2 regions of the Halomonas tibetensis genome follow, and region 1 is predicted to be linked to the other one. Evidence: predicted binding sites of a transcription regulator. Region 1 holds the regulator's gene; the other holds the start of a gene.
What was found. The regulator sigma-54, encoded in region 1, starts transcription at its own class of promoters, with help from an activator protein. The targets are predictions, from matches to a motif close to TGGCACNNNNNTTGCTNT.
Positions count from the first base shown of each region.

Region 2: the regulator sigma-54 is predicted to act here: its motif matches at 4,553-4,570, upstream of ACFODV_RS06620 (amino acid ABC transporter substrate-binding protein).

Region 1 is NZ_JBHRSQ010000006.1:205,084-213,912, reverse strand. Features, by position in the region: gene ACFODV_RS02050 (YhdP family phospholipid transporter) at 1-20, shown strand, start outside; gene tldD (metalloprotease TldD) at 17-1,471, shown strand; gene yjgA (ribosome biogenesis factor YjgA) at 1,473-2,003, opposite strand; gene pmbA (metalloprotease PmbA) at 2,092-3,432, shown strand; gene ACFODV_RS02030 (HPr family phosphocarrier protein) at 3,442-3,711, opposite strand; gene rapZ (RNase adapter RapZ) at 3,714-4,640, opposite strand; gene ptsN (PTS IIA-like nitrogen regulatory protein PtsN) at 4,686-5,150, opposite strand; gene hpf (ribosome hibernation-promoting factor, HPF/YfiA family) at 5,158-5,466, opposite strand; gene ACFODV_RS02010 (RNA polymerase factor sigma-54) at 5,565-6,980, opposite strand; gene lptB (LPS export ABC transporter ATP-binding protein) at 7,181-7,906, opposite strand; gene lptA (lipopolysaccharide transport periplasmic protein LptA) at 7,915-8,421, opposite strand; gene lptC (LPS export ABC transporter periplasmic protein LptC) at 8,418-8,829, opposite strand, start outside.
Region 2 is NZ_JBHRSQ010000009.1:69,235-78,063, forward strand. Features, by position in the region: gene ACFODV_RS06600 (histidine phosphatase family protein) at 1-164, shown strand, start outside; gene ACFODV_RS06605 (amino acid ABC transporter ATP-binding protein) at 235-963, opposite strand; gene ACFODV_RS06610 (amino acid ABC transporter permease) at 1,043-2,143, opposite strand; gene ACFODV_RS06615 (amino acid ABC transporter permease) at 2,154-3,344, opposite strand; gene ACFODV_RS06620 (amino acid ABC transporter substrate-binding protein) at 3,459-4,484, opposite strand; gene ACFODV_RS06625 (VanZ family protein) at 4,770-5,156, opposite strand; gene hemE (uroporphyrinogen decarboxylase) at 5,149-6,225, opposite strand; gene ribA (GTP cyclohydrolase II) at 6,386-7,021, shown strand; gene trhA (PAQR family membrane homeostasis protein TrhA) at 7,093-7,764, shown strand; gene djlA (co-chaperone DjlA) at 7,770-8,528, opposite strand; gene ACFODV_RS06650 (1-deoxy-D-xylulose-5-phosphate synthase) at 8,556-8,829, opposite strand, start outside.

The sequences.
Region 1 (8,829 bases):
CAGTGGAAAGTGCCGAATGACTGCATCTCGACCTAGCCTGCTCAACGAAGCCGCCAGCTTCCTGCTCACTCCCGGGGGGCTGACCCTCGACGACCTGGATCTTGGCCTCGGCCATGCCCTGGGTCCCGGCATCGACTACGCCGATCTCTATTTCCAGCGTAGTTGGCATGAGGGCTGGGTGTTGGAAGACGGCGAGGTCAAAGAGGCGAGCTACAACATCGACGGCGGGGTGGGCGTGCGCTCGCTGGCCGGCGAGAAGACCGGTTTCGCCTACTCCAACCAGATTACCGCCGATGCGCTGGCCGAGACCGGACGCACCGCCTCCAGCATCGTGCGCAGCGGGACGAGCCTGGCGGTGGCGCCGCGGGTGGTGGTGCAGGGAGAGTCCCGCTATGGCGGCGTCGATCCACTCACCGGGCTGAGTGCCGAGGAGAAGATCGCCCTGCTCAAGGAGGCCGACCGGGTGGCTCGGGCCGCCGACCCGTCGGTGAGCCAGGTCAGTGCCTCCCTATCCGGCGTGCATGAGGTGGTGCTGGTACGCGCCAGCGACGGCACCCTGGCGGCGGATATCCGGCCTCTGGTGCGCTTCAACGTCAGCGTGATCGTGGTGCGAAACGGCCGCCGCGAGCGGGGCAGCGCCGGCGGCGGGGGTCGCTACCCCATGTCGCGGCTGCGCGACGAGGGCGTGGCCGAGCGCTTCGCGAAGGAGGCGGTGCGTCAGGCGCTGGTGAACCTGGAGGCGATCGACGCCCCGGCCGGCCAGTTGCCGGTTGTGCTGGCGCCGGGCTGGCCCGGCATCCTGCTCCACGAGGCGGTGGGCCACGGCCTGGAAGGTGATTTCAACCGCAAAGGGAGTTCTGCCTTTGCCGGTCGCATGGGCCAGCGGGTCGCGGCGAAGGGTGTCACCGTGGTGGACGATGCCACTCTGGTCGACCGGCGTGGTTCCATGACCATCGACGACGAGGGCACTCCGGGGCAGTACACCCCCCTGATCGAGGACGGCATCCTCACCGGCTATATGCAGGACAAGCTTAACGCCCGGCTGATGGGAATGGCGCCCACCGGCAACGCCCGTCGCGAGTCTTTCGCCCACCTGCCCATGCCGCGCATGACCAACACCGTCATGCTGGCCGGGCAGGACGACCCCGCGGACATCCTCAAGAGCGTCAAGCGCGGTCTGTATGCGGTGAGCTTCGGCGGCGGCCAGGTCGATATCACCTCGGGCAAGTTCGTCTTCTCGGCCAGCGAAGCCTATCTGGTGGAGGATGGCAGGATTACCGCTCCGGTGAAGGGCGCGACCCTGATCGGTAACGGCCCCGAGGCGATGGGTCGGGTGTCGATGATCGGCCACGACATGGAACTGGATACCGGCATCGGCGTCTGCGGCAAGGAAGGCCAGGGCGTGCCGGTGGGGGTGGGCCAGCCCACCCTCAAGCTGGACGAGCTGACCGTTGGCGGCACCCAGTCCTGATTTACATCCCCGCGGTATCGCGGATCAGCTTGAACAGCTTGCGGGCGCTGGCCGGGGGCTTGTCTCTCTCGCGTTCGCGCTGGGCATTACGAATCAGCTGGCGCAGCGTCTGGCGATCGACGTCGGGGTAGTCGTCGATGAAGGCCTCCAGGGCCTCATCGCCCTCGTCGAGGAGGCGATCCCGCCACGACTCCAGTCGATGGAAGGCGTGGTCTCGGCGCAGCGTCTCCTTTTCGAGCTCGTCATAGACGGCCTTGATCGCTTCAAGATCCTCGCGACGCATGACCTTTCCCACGTACTGCATGTGGCGTCGGCGCCCCTCGTGGGAGCGGATCCTCGAGGTTTCCTCCACGGCGGCCAGCATGTCGTCGGAAAGGGGGAAGCGGGCGCGCTCGCCTGGTGTCATGGCGATGATCGCCTCGCCGAGCGCCTGCAGGGCGTGCATTTCACGCTTGAGCTGGGACTTGCTGACGGGCTCATCGTCCGAGAGCGTAATCTGGGCGAGTAACTCGCGGGGGGAATCCTGGGGCATGCCGCATCCATGGTTGAGGCTAGAGAATTTTCTACAGTATACCAGCCCGCGGCGTCGGGCTTGAGCGCAACATCACGAGGAGAGATCCATGACACAGGCATTCGATGCCGTCGCCCAGCAGACCCAGCTGGAGTCCCGCGCCCAGATGGCCTTGGAACTGGCCCGTCGGCTCGGCGCCGACGCTTGCGAGGTAGGCGCCAGCGTGGACCAGGGCACCGGCGTGAGCGTGAGGGAGGGCGAAGTGGAGACGGTGGAGCTCTCTCGGGACCAGGGTATCGCCGTGACGGTCTATGTGGGCAAGCGCAAGGGCAGCGCTTCCTCCACCGACGCCGGTGAAGCGTCGATCCGCGCGGTGGTAGAAAAAGCCATCGCGATCGCTCGCCACACCGGTGAGGACCCCGCATCAGGCCTGGCCGACGCCGAGCTGATGGCCCGTGAGCTGCCGGACCTCGACGTCCACCACCCCTGGGCTCTGACCACCGAGCAGGCCATCGAGATGGCGCTGGCCTGCGAAGCTGCCGGTCGTCGCCGCCCGGGCATCATGAGTTCCGACGGCGCCTCGCTATCCAGCGGTGAGGGCGTGCGTGTCTACGCCAACAGCCATGATTTCCTGGGCAGCCAGCGTGGCAGCCGCCATTCGCTCTCCTGCATGCTGATCGCCGAAGACGAAAATGGCATGCAGCGCGACTACGACTACACCAGTGCGCGCCACCCTCGTGATCTGCTGGCGCCGGAATGGGTGGGCGAGAGCGCCGCCGAACGCACCCTGCGGCGTCTGGGCGCGAGTCGTCCAGCCACGGGGCGATTGCCGGTGCTGTTCGATCCGGCCCTGGCGGGGGGGCTGATTGGCTCGCTGATGGGCGCCATCGCCGGCAGTGCCCTTTATCGCGAGGCCTCTTTCCTCTGCGATCGGCTTGGCGATGGGCTTTTTCCAGAGTGGTTCAGTCTCCAGGAGCGACCCATGGAGATCGGGGCCATGGCCAGTTCGCCCTTCGACGGTGACGGTGTTCAGACCCGCGACAACGTCTTCATCGAAAACGGCCGCCTGGCCAGCTATATGCTCTCAGCCTACAGTGCCCGGCGACTGGGCATGAAGACGACCGCCAACGCGGGTGGTGCGCGCAATCTGCGTCTCACTGCCCCGTTGGAATCCCGCGACGAGCTGCTTGCCCGCATGGGGCGAGGGGTGATGGTCACCGAACTGATGGGGCAGGGGGTCAATGCCGTGACCGGAGACTATTCTCGCGGAGCGGCGGGCTTCTGGGTGGAGGACGGCAAGATCCAGCATCCGGTGGAGGAGTTCACCATTGCCGGGAACATGGAGGCGATGTTCAAGGGCTTAGTCGGCGTGGGCAGCGATATTGATACCCGCGGCAGCATTCATACCGGCAGCTGGCTGATCGATGAGATGACCGTCGCCGGAAGCTGACGCTCGACCTCACTCATCCTCGTGGAAGCGAGCCTCGAAGAGCGCCTGAACGGCATCAAGCGCCGCGTCAGCATCCTCGCCCTCGGCACTGACGGTGAGTTCGGTGCCGCAGGGAGCGGCCAGCATCAGCAGCGACATGATGTTGGCAGCGTCGCCCTGAAGGGAGCCGTTCTCCACGCTGATGCAAGCATCGAAGGGCTGGCAGCACTGCACCAGTTTGGTGGCGGCGCGGGCGTGCAGGCCACGCCGGTTGGTCAGGGTCAGCTTGCGTTGCGGCACGCTCAACGTCCTTGATGAGGTGTGACGATTGCCGTCCGTTCCGGCGGCGAGGACACGGGTAAAGAGTGGTTGATACCCAGTTCGCGGTGGCGCAGCCGGACCAAGGGGTGAGAGATGGCCAGGCTGGCGGCCAGGCGCTCCGCCAGGTAGACCGAGCGATGCTGCCCCCCCGTACAGCCGATGGCCACCGTCAGGTAGCTGCGGTGGCTGGCCAGATAGGCGGGCAGCCATCGCTCTACCCAGGCTTGAATATCGTGGCGCATCTCATCGACCAGCGCATAGCTCTCCAGAAAGGCGACGACTTCCGGGTCACGACCGGTGCTGGCACGCAGCTGCGGATCCCAGTAGGGATTGGGTAAACAGCGGGCGTCGAACACCAGGTCGGCATCCGGTGGTACGCCGCGTTTGAAGCCGAAAGACTCGATGGTCAGAGTGAGCTGGTCGGGCTGATGGCTGGCCACCTGGTCGGCGATACGACCACGCAACTCATGGACCGAGAGTCGAGACGTATCGATGACAAGGTCTGCCAGGTCGCGGATTCCGGAGAGTGCCAGCTCTTCCGAGTCGATGGCTTCGGCCAGTGTCATTTCGCTGTCTCGAGTCAGCGGATGGCGGCGGCGCGTTTCCGAGTAGCGCTCCAGCAGGATACGGGCATCGGTGGTCAGATAGATCACCTGGCAGTCAATACCTCGGGCACGCACTTCCTCAAGCAGGCTGGGGAAGCGCTGAAGTGCCTGGGGAAGATTGCGCGCATCGATGCTGACGGCGATGGAAGAGCGTGGCGATTCCGGTCCCTTGAGCTCGTCGACCAGGGAGCCGAGCAATACGGCCGGCAGGTTGTCAATGGCATAGTAGCCCAGGTCTTCAAGGGCCTGCAGCGCGATCGACTTGCCTGAGCCGGAACGACCGCTGATGATCACGAGCTGCATGGGGGTCTCCTGGTCGTCAATCTGGCCGGGTGGCCCGCGGGGCATTTACCCCTGTCGTCGGATCGCCTCGATAAGCCGTTCGTGTAGCTCGCGCTGGCTTTCACTCTTGCGCAGCCCGCTACGTGTCTCGGCGTCGTTCATGACGCCCGCTACCTGGGCAAGCAGGGCCAGATGAGCATCTTCGGCCTCCTCGGGTACCAGCAGCACGAAGACCAGGTCGACCGGCTCACCGTCGATGGCGTCGAAATCCACCGGCTCGGCGAGTTTCAGGAACCCGGCAATGGGAGACTTGCAGTGCGGGTTGCGAGCGTGGGGAATAGCCACACCGTTGCCGATGCCGGTGCTGCCCAGGCGCTCACGGCCAATTAGACGGCTGAACACCTCCTGGCTGTCGAGGCTGGGCGTATTCTGGGCGATAAAGGTGCTGAAGAATTCCAGCACTCGCTTCTTGCTGCCCCCGGGGACACTGAACAGGATGCGCTCCGGGGGCAGGATGGTTTCAAGTGACATGGCAGACTCAGCGAGCGCCGGCGCCTTGAGCGCGGGCCTGAGTCTTTTCCTTGTGCTTGACCAGCTGGCGGTCAAGCTTGTCGGCCAGGGCATCGATGGCAGCATACATATCAATATCCTGGGCTTCGGCATGCAGGTCGGCACCGGCAGCATGCAGGGTGCAGGCGGCGTGCTGACGCTCCTTTTCTACGGACAGGGTTACATGCACGTTGGTGATGTTGTCGTAGTGGCGCTCCACGCGAGCCAGTTTCTCGTCCACATAGCCACGCAGGGCATCGGTCAGTTCCACATGATGGCCGGTGATATTGACTTGCATGAGACGCTCCTTGGTCGTTGGTTATGAATCGATTGTAACCCTTTTTCCTGCCTTGCATACCCCTCGTGCCGCCGCCGTCTTAACAGGCCTGATGTCGGTCATCGAAGTCGTTTGCGATCGCTGGAGGAGGGGATGCCCATGGCCTCCCGGTACTTCGCCACCGTCCTCCTCGCCACCTGGATGCCGGCCTCGTCGAGCAGGGTCACCAGTTTGCTGTCGGACAGCGGCTTGCGGGGCGGCTCTTCCAGGATCAGCTTGCGGATCCTGGCGCGGATGGCGGTGCTGGAGTGGGCATCACCCTCGCCGTTGCCGCCGACGTGGCTGGAAAAGAAGTACTTCAGCTCGAACACGCCCCGCGGGGTGTGGATATATTTCTGGGTGGTGACCCGGGAGATGGTCGATTCATGCATCTCCACGACCTGGGCAATGTCGGCGAGAATCAAGGGTTTCATCGACTCCTCGCCGCGCTCGAGAAAACCGAGCTGGCGGACCATGATCTCTCGTCCCACCCGCAGCAAAGTGTCGTTGCGGCTTGAGAGACTCTTCATCAGCCAGCGCGCTTCTTGGAGGTGGTCCTTGAGAAACTGGTTATCCTGGCTCTTGTCCGCACGGCGGATCAGCGCGGCATAGTCGGGCTGGATGCGCAGCTTCGGCAGCGCCTCGGGATTGAGCTCCACGTGCCAGCCGCGGTTATCGTGGCGCGCCACCAGATCGGGGATCACGTAGTCGTTCTCGACGTCGGAATAGGCGCTTCCGGGCCGGGGGTCCAGGGAGCGCACCACGGCGATGGCCGTGTCGAGAGCGTCGTCGTCCAGGCCCAGGCGTCGCTTGAGCAGACGACGATCGTCCCCGGCCAGGGCCTCGAGGAACTGGCGGACCAGGCGACGCGACTGGGGCAGCAGGGGAGTGTCGTCGGGCAGGGCGGCGAGCTGCAGCATCAGGCACTCGCGCAGGTCCCTGGCGAAAACGCCGGTGGGCTCGAACTGCTGCAATCGCAGCAGCACCTGCTCGACCTCTGCGCTGCGCAGGCCCCCTAGCCCCTGGGCTCTGAGGCCGTCGCGGATCTCATCCAGGGGTTGAGCAAGATAGCCGGCGGCGTCTACGGCATCGATCAGGCTCTCGGCGACCTGGCGCTCCCTCGGATCCAGGTCGGTCATCGCCAACTGCCAGGTCAGGTGCCCCTGGAGACTCTGGCCCGCTGCTTCGCGCTCGAAGTCTGGGCCCTCGCCGCTGCCGGCGGGAACGCCCAGATCTTGATAGGTGTCCGACCACTCGCTGTCGGTGACGAGTTCATCCGGGATCTCGCTGGCCCAGTCATCCTCTGGCGTCTCGGTCACCGCCTGCTCGCCAAAATCCTCCTCTAATTCGAGCAGAGGGTTGGATTCCAGGGCCTGCTGAATCTCCTGGCGAAGATCGAGGGTAGAGAGCTGCAGCAGGGCGATGGCCTGCTGGAGTTGGGGCGTCATGGTCAGCTGAGTGCCGACGCGTAGCTGCAGGGAGGCTTTCATGGCCATCGTGACGGTCTGCCCTCGTATGCCGGGAAGTGGCCGGAAAGCATCACCCTAGCCCGGGTGCTGTGGGCTTGCAAGCGTTGGCTTTGCAACTACTGTGCCAGCCGCAAGCAGCATGCCGTCATGGGATAACGACTGGCTTATCATGGGATTGTGTCGTGAGAGTGGTGTCGATAAAGGATTATGGCCAGGTGAAGGCATGGTCAGAGACGGAAGTCCTGGCCCAGGTAAACCTCGCGGACACGCTGATTGGCGAGAATCTCCTCGGCGTTGCCTTCGGCGATGATCTGGCCATCGCCGACGATATAGGCGGTATCGCAGATGTCGAGGGTCTCGCGCACGTTGTGGTCCGTGATCAGCACGCCGATGCCGCGGGCCTTGAGCTGTCGGATGACCCCCTTGATCTCGCCCACCGAGATGGGGTCGACGCCGGCGAAGGGCTCGTCGAGCAGGATAAACGCTGGTTCCGTCGCCAGGGCTCTGGCAATTTCGACCCGCCGTCTCTCTCCGCCGGATAGGCTCATTCCGAGATTGCCGCGAATATGGGTCACATGGAACTCTTCAAGCAGCTGCTCGAGGCGTGCCCGGCGCCCCTCGCGATCGAGGTCCTTGCGGGTCTCGAGGATCGCCATGATGTTGTCGGCCACGGAGAGTTTGCGAAAGATCGACGCTTCCTGGGGCAGATAGCCGATGCCGGCTCGGGCGCGTTCGTGCATGGCCGCCCGCGTCAGATCCAGGTCGTCGATGGCGACTTCACCGGCGTCAGCGCGCACCAGCCCTACGATCATGTAGAAGGAAGTGGTCTTGCCGGCGCCGTTGGGGCCGAGCAAGCCGACGATGCTGCCTTGGCGGATGGCCAGATTGATGTCCTTGACCACGCGGCGGCGCTTGTAGCTCTTGGCAAGATGGCGGGCATAGAGGGTTTTCATGGGCCGCCTTACTGCTCGGGCTGGAGGGTCATGCGAATGCGCTGGCGTCCCTCGACGCCTTCGCCCTCGCTGCGCGCATGCACCACCCGTCGATCGAGGAAGTACTCGAGGTAGCCGCCGTCGAAGGTGTCGCCGCCTTGATGCAGCTCGGCGCGGTCGATCAGTTCCATGCGTCGTTCAGCCACGTGGTAGATGATGGTGCGTCCCCACCCACGGACCAGGGGTTCGCTTGGGTCGGGCTGCTGCTCCAGATAGGCGCGTTCGCCGGTGGCGATGGCCCGGGAGAGCTGACCCTGGGCGTTTCGCTCGATCTCCACCCGATCACCGGTCAGGCGCATGCTGCCCTGGCGGATGTCCACGGCGCCGATGTAGACGGCGGTACCGGCGCGGTCGTCCAGGTTTAGCTGATTGGCCTCTACCTCGATGGGGGCCTCGGCGTCGCTACCCTGGCCGAGAGCCGGTCCGGCAGTCAGCGACAGCAGCAGGCAGAGCAGCAGGGCGGAGATTTGCATCATGGCTGGGGGTCCTCTCGTGTCTCGGGCGGATGGTGACCGCGGACATTGTCGGTTAGCCGGGCGCGATTGTCATGGAGCCAGGCGTCGAAGCGCTCCCCACTCATGCGCTGGGGGGGCTGGCGCAGCAGGGCAGGCGTGTCACTCCAGGCGTGGCCGCTGTTGGCATCATAGTGAAGCACCTCGGTGTCGAGTTGCCAGCGATCCTCGGGGGCGTGAAGCCGAGCGCTGCCTGAGAGCGTCAGCGGATTGCCGCCCGGGCCCAGCACACCGCGGTCGGCCTCGGCGAGCCACACCCTGCCTGCGTTGTCGACGAGTCGGGCGTCAGGGGTCTCGAGGCGAGTGACGTCATCATGGGGCGTGTGCACCAGTCGTGGAGTCTCGACCCGCTGATGAGCGCTTCCTTCGTCG
Region 2 (8,829 bases), on a different contig from region 1:
CCGTGATCGCAGCCCTGGAAGCCGAGACATACGGTGAAACCATCTTGCTGGTGAGTCACGGCGATCCGTTGCAGATTCTGCTCACCGCGGTGGAGGAACGCCCGCTGAGCACTCATCGCAACCGCGAGCCGCTGCTCCCTGCCGGCATCGTAACGCTCCCGTAAAGCCCTTGTGACGCTCTGGACGCAGGCCACCATGGCAAAAATGGAGCGCTAGCCCGATGACGGTGGTTACTCAATGGCCAAGGATCTGGCTGAGGAACAGCTGGGTACGCTCGGATTGGGGATCGTTGAAGAAGGACTCCGGGGCATTCTCCTCGATGATCTGACCCTGATCCATGAAGATCACCCGGTCAGCCACGGTCTTGGCAAAGCCCATCTCGTGGGTCACGCAGAGCATGGTCATCCCCTCGCGGGCCAGCTCGACCATGACGTCGAGCACCTCCTTGATCATCTCCGGATCCAGCGCCGAAGTCGGCTCGTCGAAGAGCATCACCTCGGGGTGCATGCACAGCGAACGGGCAATCGCCACTCGCTGCTGCTGGCCGCCGGAGAGCTGACCCGGATACTTGAGCGCCTGCTCGGCGATCTGCACCCGTTCCAGATACTGCATCGCCTGGGCCTCCGCCTCGCGACGGGGCTTTTTCTGGACCCACATGGGCGACAGACAGCAGTTCTCCAGCACCGTCAAGTGAGGGAAGAGATTGAAGTGCTGGAAGACCATGCCGACGCTGCGCCGAATCTGCTCGATGCGCTTGACGTCCTGGGTCAGCGCCACGCCGCCCACCACGATCTCACCCTGCTGGTGCTCCTCCAGGTGGTTGATACAGCGGATCAGCGTCGACTTGCCGGACCCCGAGGGGCCGCAGATGACGATACGCTCGCCACGCTTGACCTCCAGGTCGATGTCGCGCAGAACATGGAAGTCGCCGAACCACTTGTTGACGCCGCGCATCTCGACCATGGGGGTCTCGGCGCCGGCCTGGGACTGGGTTGCCTGGTCACTCATTGTCGTTATTCCTCGATTCTGTTGGCGCCGGTCGCTACTTCTTATGGCCGGTATGCAGTTTCTTTTCCAGATACTGGCTGTAGCGCGACATGCTGAAGCAGAAGATCCAGAACATGAACGCCGCAAACACGTAGCCTTCCAGGGCAAAACCCAGCCAGCGGGAGTCCGACAGCGCCGCCTGGACGATCCCCAGCAGGTCGAAGAGCCCGATGATCATCACCAGGGTGGTGTCCTTGAACAGCGAGATGAAGGTGTTGACGATACCCGGGATCATCATCTTCAGCGCCTGGGGCAGCACGATCAGCCCCATGCGCTGCCAATAGCCCATCCCCAGGGCCGCGGCGGCCTCCTCCTGCCCCCGGGGAATCGCCTGCAGACCCCCGCGAATCACCTCCGCCATGTAGGCGCTCTGGAACAGGGTGATGCCGATCAGCGCTCGCACCAGGCGGTCGACGCTGACCCCGGTGGGCAGGAACAGCGGCAGCATCACCGAAGCCATGAAGAGAATGGTGATCAGCGGCACGCCGCGCCAGAACTCGATGAACACCACGCTGAAGCTCTTGACGATCGGCATGTCCGATCGGCGGCCAAGGGCCAGCAGGATGCCAATGGGCAGGGCCGCCACCATCCCGACCACAGCCAGAATCAGGGTCAGCATCAACCCGCCCCAGCGATGGGTCTCCACCAGGTCCAGGCCGAAGTAGCCGCCGTAGAGCATCACGTAAGCGACCACCGGAAAGACCAGCAGCGTGGCGATGGCCACCCAGCGCTTGAAGGGCAGCCGCGGGATCGCCAGCCAGGCGATCAGCACCGCGAAGCTGGCAAAGACAAGATTGACTCGCCACAGCTCGTCGCGGGGGTAGAGGCCATAGATGAACTGGGTCAGGCGGGCGTTGACAAACACCCAGCAGGCGCCTTCCCGGGAGCAGTCGTCGCGGCTGGTGCCGATCCAGTCGGCGTTGATAAAGGCCCATTGGATCGTCGGCGTCAGCAGCACGTAGAGCAGGTAGAGGCCCAGCAGGGTGAACACGCTGTTCACCGGTCCGCTGAACAGGTTGGTGCGCAGCCAGGCCAGCGGGCCGATGCTTAGGCCCGGTGCCGGCCTCGCCTCGATCATCTTCTCTCGAATCGTCATGGCGCCTCTCCTAGCGTTCGACCAGCGCCACGCGGGCGTTGAACCAGTTCATGAACGTCGATACCAGCAGGCTGATGGTGAGATAGACCGCCATGGTCATGGCAATCACCTCGATGGCCTGTCCGGTCTGGTTGAGGGTGGTGCCGGCGAAGACCGAGACCAGGTCCGGATAGCCGATGGCGGTGGCCAGCGAGGAGTTCTTGATCAGGTTGAGGTACTGGCTGGTGAGCGGCGGGATGATCACCCGCAGGGCTTGGGGAATCACCACCAGCCGCAGTACCAGCCCTTGGGGCAGGCTCAGCGACTGGGCCGCTTCGGTCTGGCCGTGAGGTATCGCCTGGATCCCCGAGCGCACGATCTCGGCGATGAACGAGGCCGTGTAGATGGAGAGCGCCAGCCACAGGGCCAGGAATTCCGGGATCACCGTGATACCGCCGCTGAAGTTGAAGCCGCGCAGTTCCGGAACGTCCCAGGTCACCGGGACTCCGGTCAGTACCAGCACCGCCAGCGGCAGCCCGACGATCAGCGCCAGCGACATCCAGCCTGCCGGCAGGCGCCGGCCGGTGGCGGCGTGGCGGCGCCGATTCCAGATCACCAGGGCGATGCTGGCCCCCACGGCGACGGCCAGAGCCAGCGGGATCAGGCCGAAGCCGGACTCGAAGAGCGGCTCCGGCAGGAACAGGCCGCGCACGTTGATAAATACCGCCTCGCCCAGGGAGATGCTGTCCCGGGGGCTGGGCAGGGTACGCAACACGGCGAAGTACCAGAAGAAGATCTGCAGCAGCAGCGGGATGTTGCGGAAGGTCTCGATATAGACATTGGCCAGACGGGCAATCAGCCAGTTGGGCGACAGCCTGGCGATGCCCACGGTGAAGCCGATAATCGTCGCCGCCAGGACGCCGAGGGCCGAGACAAGCAGGGTATTGAGCAGGCCCACCAGAAAGGTACGGCCGTAAGTGCTCTGTGATGAATAGTCAACCAGGCTCTGGACAATGCCGAAGCCCGCGGTGTTGTTGAGAAAGCCGAAGCCGGTGGTGATCCCCCGCTGGGCGAGGTTCGCCTGGGTATTGCCGATGATGAAGATCAGGAAGGCGGCCACGGCGGCCACCAGCAGCAGTTGAAAGATCAGCGCCCGCTTGGCGCGATCTCGCCAGAACGGCGTCTTGGAGGCCGCCGATCGGGCCTGGGGTCTTGTGGACATGGGGAGGGTCTCCGCCTGGATCCTTCAAGCATCATGCAGAGCTACCGCCCCAGGATCCCCGGGACGGCAGTCAGAACGGTTGCCCCGGTGCCAATGGGCACCGGGGCCTACCACTCAGCGGATCGGCGGAGCGTACTGGATACCGCCCTCGGTCCACAGGGCGTTGATGCCGCGCTCGATCTCCAGGGGTGAGCCCATCCCGACGTTGCGGTCGAAGCTCTCGCCGTAGTTGCCCACCAGCTTGATGATGTTGTAGGCCCAGTCGGCAGAGAGACCCATGCCCTCGCCGTAGTTGCCGTCCTGGCCAAGCAGACGTGCGATATCGGGATCCTCTGACGCCAGCATCTCGTCGACGTTGTCGCGGGTGATGCCCATCTCCTCGGCGTTGATCATGGCGAAAAGCGTCCACTTGACGACATTGAACCACTCGTCATCGCCCTGACGTACCACGGGTCCCAACGGCTCCTTGGAGATGATCTCCGGCAGGATCATGGAGGCGTCCGGCTCGGCAAGCTGGATGCGAAGTGCCGCCAACTGGGAGGTATCGGAGGTCAACACGTCGCAGCGGCCGGCCTCGTAGCCGCCCACGGTCTGCTCGGACGTATCAAAGACGATGGGATCAAACGTCATGTCGTTGGCGCGAAAGTAGTCCGCTACGTTGAGCTCGGTGGTGGTGCCGGACTGAATGCAGATCGCAGCGCCGCTGAGCTCCTTGGCGCTGGTAAGGCCCAGGTCACGATGGACCATGAAACCGATGCCGTCGTAGAAGGTCACGCCGGTGAAGTTGAGACCTAGCGTGGTGTCGCGAGTGGTCGTCCAGGTGGTGTTGCGGGAGAGCAGGTCCGCCTCGCCGGACTGCAGCGCGGTGAAACGCTCCACAGCGTTGAGCGACACGAAGCGCACCGCCTCGGCATCGCCGAACACGGCGGCCGCAACGGCGCGACAGACGTCGACGTCAAGGCCCTGCCACTCGCCTGCGTCGTCCGGCGCCGAAAAGCCAGGCAAGCCGTCGCTGACGCCGCACTGGACAGTACCTCGATCACGGGTCTCCTCCAGGGTGGAGGCCTGAAGCATCGAAGAAGCCGTGAAGGCCAGGACACCGGCAGAAGCCAGCAGGAGCCGTTTGTTATTGTTCAGCATGGGTATCTTACCTCGCATGGATGATAGATCTTTTTGATATTGTGTCATGCCGCAGCATACCCAAGACATTAGCAAGGATCGTTCCAAGTCAGGAGTCTGCGGCGACAGGTCAACTTTCAACGCTCGAACACGGGCCAAGGCGACCGCCCCGCACCATCGCGGTGCCGCCAAGGCGACGAGTGGCACACCGGTGGTGCGCTTCAAGTACCGCCGACGCGCTGCGGCGAAATCGCAAGCGTGCTACCACCAGGAGGGTGTCGACGCGCCAGGAGCCCGCTCTCTTGCTCAGCCAGGCCGCAGCAATCTTCGCCGAAGCCCGCAGAGCAGCACCACCGCGAACGCGGCGCCGAGGGAATTTGCGAGGATGTCCCAACCGTCACCGCCACTGCGGCCCGGCACCGGAATCTGGGCAACTTCGATGGCGACACCGAAGAGCACGGCAACCAGGAAGGTGAGCGGCAGGCGCACACCGGCCAGGCCAATCAGACCCGCAAGACCCGCATAGCCGACGAAATGGTTGGCCTTGTCCCACGGCAAGTTGCTGGGCATCTCGCTGCCCGGCGTCAAGCTACCTAGGGCAATAAGCAAGCCACCCACGACGGCCAGCGCCGCCCAAAGGCGGCGCCGGTCATGCAGGTTCTGGAGCCAGCGGAGCTCGAACCGATCAGCCATGCTGAATCTGGCGATGGTAGGCAGGGCTCAGCTCGTGAAGCGCCTCCATGAAGGCGGTGACGTTGTCCGGGTTGGTGAACTGACTGATGCCATGGCCAAGGTTGAAGATATGGCCGGGGCCCGTGCCGTAGCTGTCGAGAATGCGCGCCACCTCGGCACGGATAGCCGCGGGGCGGGCGAACAGCACGTTAGGGTCCAGGTTGCCCTGCAGAGCCACCTTGTGACCGACTCGGGCGCGGGCGCTGGAGAGCTCAGTGGACCAGTCCAGGCCCACGGCGTCGGAGCCCGCCAGGGCGATGTCCTCGAGCCACTGCCCCCCGTTCTTGGTGAACAGGATCACCGGCACGCGGCGACCCTCATGCTCGCGAATCAGGCCGGCGACGATCTGTTCCATGTAGCGCAGTGAGAACTCCAGATAGGCCGGGGTCGAGAGCGCGCCGCCCCAGGTATCGAAGATCTGGACGGCCTGAGCGCCAGCGCGGATCTGGGCGTTGAGGTAATCGGTGACCGCCGTGGCCAGGGTATCGAGCAGGTCATGCATCACGCTGGGCGTGTCATAGAGCATGGTCTTGACGTGGCGGAAGTCCTTGCTTGAGCTTCCCTCCACCATATAGGTGGCCAGCGTCCAGGGGCTACCGGAGAAACCGATCAGCGGCACTCGGCCGTTCAGCTCGCGGCGGATGGTGGAGACCGCGCGCATGACGTAGTCCAGGTCGCGCTCCGCGTCCGGCGCCTTGAGCGCCTCGACCTCGGCTGCGGTCCGCACTGGCTTGCGGAACTTGGGGCCCTCGCCCGTCTCGAAATAAAGCCCAAGCCCCATGGCATCGGGAATGGTGAGGATATCCGAGAACAAGATCGCCGCATCCAGCGGATAGCGCTCAAGGGGCTGCAGGGTGACCTCACAGGCCAGGTCCTGGTTACGACACAGGCTCATGAAATCGCCGGCCTCAGCGCGGCTAGCGCGGTATTCCGGCAGGTAGCGGCCGGCCTGGCGCATCATCCACACCGGGGTGCGGTCCACAGGCTGACGCGCCAGGGCGCGCAGAAAGCGATCGTTCTTGAGTTCCATGCAGGCGGTCATCCACGAGAAATGTGGACCATATTGTACCCGATTGGCACGCTTGGGGCTGCGGTCGTGAGCCGCGCCCGGCTTCCTGTTAGAATGGTCCCCCACCCGCCGGCACTGCCCTTGCCGTAAACGAAAGTAGGGCCTGACTCCGAGGTACCCCGTGACGATTCGCTTCATCGCCGCCTCCCGGCTGCCCACCCCCTGGGCCACCTTCATCATGCACGGCTTCGAGGACGAGGCCACCGGCAAGGATCACATCGCCCTGACGCTGGGCGACCTGACCGACGGCGAGCCGGTGCTGGGGCGGGTCCACTCTGAATGCCTTACCGGCGACGCACTGTTCTCCATGCGATGCGATTGCGGTTTCCAGCTCCAGGAAGCGCTCAAGCGCATCGCCGAAGAGGGCCGCGGAGTGCTGCTATACCTGCGCCAGGAGGGCCGCGGCATCGGTCTGCTCAACAAGATCCGTGCCTACCACCTGCAGGACCAGGGTGCCGACACCGTGGAGGCCAACGAGCAGCTCGGCTTCGGCGCCGATCTTCGCCGCTACGACCTCTGCGTCCCCATGCTCGAGCACCTGGGCGTGGCATCGCTTAGACTGATGACCAACAACCCACGCAAGGTCGAGGCGCTGACCAGCGCCGGCGTGCGCGTTGTCGAGAGGGTCCCGCTGACCACTGGCCTGAACCCCCACAACGAACACTACCTCTCCACCAAGGCCGGCAAGCTGGGGCACATGATGTCTCTGGGCGATTTCACCCAGGCCAGCGATGTGGATATCGAACGCAAGCCCTGAGCCATCAGGCGTTTGAACCCGGCGCCCACCTCGCGTATGCAAGTGGGGTAGAAAAGCACGGAGGGTCCGCCATGGCGCGCTCACCTTTCACGAGTGTGCGAGGCTTTACACTGCTCGAGGAGCTGCTTCACAGTATCAGTCACGGAGTTGGCGCGGCCCTGAGCCTGGCCGGTGCCGTGGTACTGCTTGTCCTGGCCAGCCTGACGGCGCAAGTTGATCCATGGAAACTTGCCAGCATCGGTCTCTATGGCATCAGCTTGGTGCTGCTCTACAGCGTCTCGACGCTCTATCACAGCGTTCGCCACCCGCGTCTCAAACGGCTGTTCCAGCTGCTTGACCACTGCGCCATCTACCTGCTGATCGCCGGCACCTATACGCCCTTCCTGCTGGTCAACCTACGCGGCCCCACGGGCTGGACGCTCTTCGCCGTGGTCTGGACGCTGGCGCTGGGCGGCATCACCTGCAAGCTGCTGTGGCCCCATCGCTTCGCTGCACTGCGCGTCGGCATCTACCTGCTAATGGGTTGGCTGATCCTCTTCGCCGGTGCCGAGTTGGCCGAGAAGCTGCCGAGCACCGGCCTCCTTCTACTGATCGCCGGAGGCCTTTCCTATACTCTGGGCGTGATTTTCTTCGCCATCAGTACCATTCCCTACAATCATGTCATCTGGCACCTGTTCGTCATGGGCGGCAGCACCTGCCACTATTTTGCTATCTATACTTCGGTGCTGCCTTTCACCGCCTGACCGGGTCATGCATCGCGAGTCTTGCGGATACGCTCATAGGCGCTGCCGATCTCGCTGGTGCGCTCCTTGGCGACATCACGCATGCTTTCAGGCAAGCCCTTGGCGGCGAGCTTGTCGGGATGATTCTCGCTCATCAAACGGCGATAAGCCTTCTTGACCTCGGCGTCGCTGGCGTCGGGCTCAACGCCCAACACTCGATAGGCATCCTCCAGCGACGGACCATGTTCGTCCGTCCCTCGGGGCCCACCGCGCAGCATGGCTTCGATCTGAGCGATCTCGGCCTCCGAACAGCCCAGGCCCCGCACCACCCGCATCAGCATCTCGTGTTCTGCGGGGTGAAGCTTGCCATCGGCGGCGACCGCGGCTAGCTGTACCTGCAGGAAAACCTGACGCAAGGCGGGCTGATTTGCCGCAATGTGGCGAATCTTGGCCAACTCGGCGTCCAGGTCGAAGTCGGCGCCCTTTCCGCGATTAAAGTCAGCGCGAGCCTGTGTGCGCTGAGCCTCGTTGAGCCGCAGCCGATCCCATAGCTGACGGGACGCTTCCAGCTCGTCCTCGGAGACTTGGCCATCGGCCTTGCACAGGCATCCCATAACAGCAAAGGTGGCTTCCAGAAACTGCGACTGGACGCCCACCAGCTTCTTCATCAGCCGATTTTTCAGGCCTTTACCCAGCCCGTAGCCCAAGGCCGCGCCTATCAGAAGGCCAATTGGGCCTCCGATGGCCAACCCCAGCAGGGCACCGATCAATATCAGAAACAGCATCGCAACCTCGTGAAAAAACGTGACGGTTCAGGGCAGCCGGGCGCGGATCGACGCTTCGATGCCTTTCGCGTCCAGACCGCACTCGGCGAGCAGTTCGGCAGGCTTGCCGTGTTCGACGAAGACGTCTGGCAGGCCCAGATTGAGCACTGCCACCTGCACACCTTCGGCCAGCAGCAGTTCGTTGACCGCACTGCCTGCCCCGCCGGCCACCACGTTCTCCTCCAGGGTCACCAGAAGATCATGGTCTGCGGCGGCGGCCAGCACCGCCTCGCGGTCCAATGGTTTGATGCTGCGCATATTG